2 regions of the Bacillus sp. EA-CB0995 genome follow, and region 1 is predicted to be linked to the other one. Evidence: predicted binding sites of a transcription regulator. Region 1 holds the regulator's gene; the other holds the start of a gene.
The links. The regulator LexA, encoded in region 1, represses DNA repair genes until DNA is damaged. The targets are predictions, from matches to a motif close to CGAACATATGTTCG.
Positions count from the first base shown of each region.

Region 2: uvrB (excinuclease ABC subunit UvrB) is a predicted target of LexA. The motif match lies at 1,772-1,785, and genes of this name have one in related genera.

Region 1 covers NZ_CP169269.1:1,982,745-1,985,919, reverse strand. The annotation lists gene ACEWFJ_RS10380 (bifunctional metallophosphatase/5'-nucleotidase) at 1-374, shown strand, start outside; gene ACEWFJ_RS10375 (DUF896 domain-containing protein) at 420-659, opposite strand; partial or broken gene ACEWFJ_RS10370 (YneB family resolvase-like protein) at 705-1,360, opposite strand; gene lexA (transcriptional repressor LexA) at 1,502-2,122, shown strand; gene ACEWFJ_RS10360 (DUF4097 family beta strand repeat-containing protein) at 2,151-2,609, opposite strand; gene ACEWFJ_RS10355 (DUF4097 family beta strand repeat-containing protein) at 2,609-2,968, opposite strand; gene ACEWFJ_RS10350 (HAAS signaling domain-containing protein) at 2,974-3,175, opposite strand, start outside.
Region 2 covers NZ_CP169269.1:584,747-587,921, reverse strand. The annotation lists gene uvrB (excinuclease ABC subunit UvrB) at 1-1,699, opposite strand, end outside; gene ACEWFJ_RS03025 (DUF4362 domain-containing protein) at 1,983-2,327, opposite strand; gene ACEWFJ_RS03020 (amino acid permease) at 2,578-3,175, shown strand, end outside.

The sequences.
Region 1 (3,175 bases):
AGCTATCTGCCAAATATTTCTCGTTAGATACAGATGGAAATATCATTGTAAACCCTTCATATATCAAACCAAAACCGCAGCATTATAATTACGATATGTGGGAAGGAATTTCATACATATTAAACATTTCAAAACCAGTTGGGGAAAGAGTCGTTTCCCTACAATATGAAGGGTCTCCTCTTCACTTGCATCAAGAGTATGACGTTGTCATGAACAATTATCGTGCAAGTGGTGGCGGAAATTACGTAATGTATCAAAATAAGCCCATTATAAAAGATATACCAATTGATATGTCTGAGCTCATTGCAAATTACATATTAGAACGAAAAACAATCGAAGCGATGACTAATCATAATTGGAAAGTTGTTAAATAATGAATTTTCCTATCAAACTTAAAAAAGATGGACTGCGCCCATCTTTTAATTTAACTTTGCTTTATTTTGTTTTTTTAATTCTTTTAACTTTTTCGGCGTAACGTCTTTACCGTCTTCGTTAACAACTTTGATTGATTTCAATTCGTTTAACATGTTTTGACGAAAACCTTTTAAATATTGTTCACGGAGCGATTGACGCTCACGTTGCTCTTCTTCCGTTAAACCTTCTGCTTTTGCTTTTTTCGCTAAGAAATTAATGCGTTCAATGAGTTCGTGACTTAGCATCTCGAATCCCCTTTCTACTAAAAACTGATTATTATCATACAATAGTTACTCTTGTTTATCAAGCAATTGCTTCGTATACTCTACATACCGGCGATGTACAGTCGCTTTTGATACTTCATGACCAAAACCACGAAGCGTTGCTGCAATTTCTTCAAATGTTAATTCGTTGCGGCGCAGACGAACAATCTCTTCGATAGGCACTTCTTTTTCTCCCGACCTGTGCTTAAATGACGATTCTTTAAATTTTTCTCTGGACGAAATCCATTTTCTACAGCTCGCTTCATTCCACGTTTAATCTTTAAATTATGAATCTTTCTCTGGTATTCTTCTACTATACCAATAATATCAAGTACCATTGAATCTGCGTCAGAAAGCTGTAATTCGCCATTATGTGCATGTGTATATACTTTTACTCCTTCTTTGTGTAAACAATGCATTAAGGCGATTTTCGCATTCCCTCTCCCCAGACGTGTTTCATCTTGAATGAGAAGCACGTCAACATGTTCATCACGAATGGTATCTAACACTTCTAAAATACCATCTCGTTCTATGTTATATCCACTCGCTTTCTCTTCTACTACTCTTACAATATTCATTTGATACTGTTTAGCTAAATGCAATAATTCATCCTTTTGGCGTGTTAATGATGTTTCCTGCGCTTCTTTCGTCGTGCTCACACGTGCATAAATAATCGCATTCATTTCATACCCTCTTCTCTATCTCACTTTTCACATCATAGTGTATCACAAACTAAGTATTTGTTCGAACTTATGTTTGTAGAATATTTTTTCACATGTTATAATACAAGTAAGAAAATTTAAAGAAAACGAGGTGTAAAAAACATGGAGAAGTTAACGAAACGACAGCAAGACATTCTCGACTTCATTAAACAAAAAGTACAAGAAAAAGGTTATCCGCCTTCCGTACGTGAAATCGGTCAAGCAGTCGGTCTTGCTTCTAGCTCTACTGTGCACGGACATTTATCTCGCTTAGAGGAAAAAGGATACATTCGCCGCGATCCAACAAAACCGAGAGCCATTGAAATTTTAGGAAACGATAACATCGAAACGGATACACAACCAGTCGTTCACGTACCGATTGTCGGGAAAGTTACAGCTGGTTCACCAATTACAGCAGTTGAAAGTGTAGAAGAACATTTCCCACTTCCGGCAAACCTCGTTTCAGGCTCAGATCAAGTATTTATGTTACGCATTTCCGGAGATAGTATGATTGAAGCCGGTATTTTTGACGGAGACTTAGTTGTTGTTCGCCAACAACAATCTGCTTACAATGGTGAGATCGTTGTCGCTTTAACAGAGGACAATGAAGCTACGGTAAAACGTTTTTACAAAGAAAAAGATCATTTCCGTTTGCAGCCAGAAAACTCTTCTTTAGAACCTATTATTTTAGATAACGTTTCTGTTATCGGAAAAGTAATTGGTGTATATCGTCATTTACACTAAAAACAGACCAGCTGAGCTGGTCTGTTTTTTAGTTCGTCTTGATTTTCACATCTCCTGCTGCTGTTTCCCCGCTAATCTGTACCTTTCCGTTCCCTAATGTAATTTCTTTATTTTCTTTCCCGAAAATCTTTACATCTCCTGCATGAGAAGAGCCCTTTACAACGGCATCTTTCGGTACTTCCTGTAGCTGAATATTGACATCTCCTGCTGCTGACTCCGCTTCAATACTATATTGCGGGTTATGCTGCGTTACCTCTATATTTCCTGCTGTTGCTTCTGCAAGTACTTTCCCTTCTACTTTATGCAAAACAATATCCCCCGCGCTAGATGAAGTATTCACGTTATTCGATTTTATTTGCTTCATTTCTACTTCACCTGCTGCTGTATGTGCGGATACATTTTCACTTTGAATGTCTCGCACTTGAATATTTCCCGCCTCTGTCTCTATTTCAATTTGATTGTATACGCGTTCAGGTACAACGACTATTAAACTTTCACCTTTGAAACCAAATGAAAAAAAGAAAAATCAAATATATGTTTCTTTTTTGTTTTCACTTCCACTTGTAGCGTTTCGCCCTTCTCATTTACGTCTAACTTTCGTTTTTCCTGATCACCATTATACCGAACTTCAAATGAATCAGTCTTTCCTTTTTCAATCACAACATCTCCTACATCTGTGTCAACGTTGATATTTTTAATTTGATCATTTTTAAATTGTTTCTGTTCCAATTTCTTTGTTTCCACTGACCCATTCACAGATTTCATAAAAAAAGCTGATCCTGCAAAAAATAAACCAATTCCTCCAATCACAATACAAACAAGTGCTATGAATACAATTTTCCTCATTTTATCTACTCCCCTTTAATTACTTTTAAATTCCAATTGGCGTATTTGACAAAAAGCGTTTTAAACCAAACTGTACAATAATAAGCACCAATCCCTAAAAGTAAACCAATACCTAAGAGTAAAATAGAAATGAATACATCAGATAAAATAAAAATTTGAGCAAAAATAATTTTTGTTAACACAAGTAAAGGTGATAAAACAAATACA
Region 2 (3,175 bases), 1.4 Mb from region 1:
TTTCATTGATTGCGATTTCCATCGATTTTGTAATTCGGTCCGCATACATCACAACATGACCATTTGCATTACGTGCTGCCCGGCCAATCGTTTGAATAAGCGAACGCTCTGAACGAAGGAATCCTTCTTTATCTGCATCTAATATTGCTACAAGCGACACTTCTGGAATATCGAGTCCTTCACGAAGTAAGTTAATACCAATAAGCACATCAAACTTTCCTAGACGAAGATCGCGAATAATCTCAATCCGTTCTAATGTTTTAATTTCAGAATGCAAATAATTTACTTTAATACCAACATCCTTCAAGTAATCAGTTAAATCCTCTGACATTTTCTTTGTTAATGTTGTAATTAAAACGCGCTCATTTTTTGCAATTCGATCGTGAATTTCTCCTAATAAATCATCAATTTGTCCTTCGATTGGACGCACATCAATTTGCGGATCTAAAAGCCCAGTTGGACGAATAATTTGCTCCACAACTTCCGGTGTATGTTCTAATTCATACGGTCCCGGTGTTGCTGATACGTACACAACTTGATTCGTTTTCTCTTCAAACTCTTCAAACATAAGCGGTCTGTTATCTAGCGCTGATGGCAGACGGAATCCATGATCAACAAGCACTTGCTTACGCGCTTTATCTCCGTTATACATCGCCCTTACTTGCGGCACTGATACATGCGACTCATCCATCACGATAAGAAAATCTTTAGGAAAATAATCTAATAATGTATATGGTGTTGAACCAGCTGGACGGAGCGTCAAATGACGGGAGTAGTTCTCAATCCCTGAACAGAAACCCATCTCACGCATCATTTCTAAATCGTAACGTGTCCGCTGTTCTATCCGCTGCGCTTCTAACAATTTACCGTTATCATTTAATTCTTTTAAACGTTCTTCTAATTCTTTTTCAATATTTTCAATGGCAACTTTCATTTTTTCTTCGCGTGTAACGAAGTGAGATGCCGGGAAGATTGCCACATGCTCACGTTCTGCTAATACTTCACCTGTTAATGCATTCACTTCTCGAATACGATCAATCTCATCGCCAAAAAACTCAATCCGAATACAATGTTCATCAAGGGATGCTGGAAAAATCTCAACTACATCCCCGCGCACGCGAAACGTTCCACGCTGGAAGTCAATATCATTACGGCCGTACTGCACATCAACAAGTTCACGAAGCAATTGATTGCGTTCCTTCTCCATACCAACACGTAAAGAGACAACAAGCTCACTATATTCTTCTGGAGAACCTAAACCGTAAATACAAGATACACTCGCTACAATAATGACATCATCTCGTTCAAATAAAGCCGATGTCGCTGAGTGACGCAATTTATCAATCTCATCATTAATTTGTGCGTCTTTTTCAATAAACGTATCGGTTTGTGGTACATACGCTTCCGGTTGATAATAGTCGTAGTAACTAACAAAATATTCAACCGCATTGTTCGGAAAGAAATCTTTCAACTCACTGTATAGCTGTCCTGCTAACGTTTTATTATGAGCCATTACAAGTGTTGGCTTCTTCACTTCTTTAATGACATTTGAAATCGTAAATGTCTTACCCGTTCCTGTCGCTCCAAGCAACACTTGATGTTTCTTACCATTTTTAATCCCAGCTACCAGCTGCTCTATCGCTCTTGGCTGGTCACCTTGCGGAGAATATTCTGAGACAATTTCAAATTGATGTTCCAAATAAATCCGCCCTCCTCGTAAAAAATCTGTATTCTCATTTTACCACGAATACTCATAAAAAAACCAAAAAAACGAACAGGTATTCGATAAACAATTCGACAGCGTTTCTACAAATCTAATATGTAATAACAAAAAAGAGGCTTATTTACTAAGCATCTTTCCATGGTTATTCATGAGGTACCTTCAGCAAAAATAACTGATATACTCATGATTTTCTTTACATTCACTTAATTTATAGCTTACGTCTTCACCGCTTTTTTCTTCCATGATCCCTTTACACACATCACTTTTTTCCTTTATGACTTCCTCCAAATTTATCGTTGGGATCATCAAAAAGATAGTTTATATTGATTCCATCATAATCGAATGTTTGAAAAATAGGATCTCCTTCATCTGTATAATTCACAATACGCACTTTATCAGCTTTGCCGCTTTTCACATGGGTCAGAAACTGCTGAAACCTATCTAAATTAGATTCCCCACCTATTTTTACGACGATATCATTCTTTTTATCAACTTTCGCTTCACCTTGTTTCCGATTATCTTCTACTGTTTTTACAGAAGACAAACAACCAGCCAAACCGCCTATGTAAAATAGAAAGCACAATAAGACAATTCCTTTTCTCATCTTGATCCTCTCCAGCCCATTTTGACTTGATACTATCATTCAAAATGAAATAACTTGTCGTAGCAATAAAAACACCTATACAAATATCGACAAGAAGTCCATCGTTTTTTGTATAGGTAGAATTTTCTAAAAATTTTATATTTACAATGCCCATTTTTCATATTACAATACGTTTAAAGATTCGACATTATACGACAACTTGATCTTAATGTTCAGAATATTATAACAACTATGAGGGTGAGGGATTTATATGGATCTATTTCGAAAAAAATCGATTTCCGCAATGTTAGCACAATCACAGCAGAAAGGAGCTTCTTTAAAAAAGGATTTAGGAGCATTTGATTTAACAATGTTAGGAGTCGGCGCCATTATCGGAACAGGTATTTTCGTTCTTACCGGCGTTGCCGCAGCCGAGCATGCAGGACCAGCACTTATTTTATCGTTTATTTTATCCGGTTTAGCCTGCGTATTCGCGGCACTATGTTATTCCGAATTCGCTTCAACTGTACCAGTATCAGGTAGTGCATACACTTACAGCTATGCAACATTTGGAGAAATAATCGCTTGGATTTTAGGATGGGATTTAATTCTAGAATACGGATTGGCATCCTCAGCCGTTGCATCTGGTTGGTCAGGATATTTCCAAGGATTATTAGCTGGATTTGGCATTAAACTGCCGCATGCTTTAACAAGCGCTTACAACCCTGCGGCTGGAACATATGTAGACGTACCAGCAATTTGCATTATTTTCATCATGACATTGTTATTAACAAGAGGCGCAAAAAAATCAGCTCGTTTTAACGCTATTATGGTAGCTATCAAATTATTTGTTGTTCTTCTATTCATCG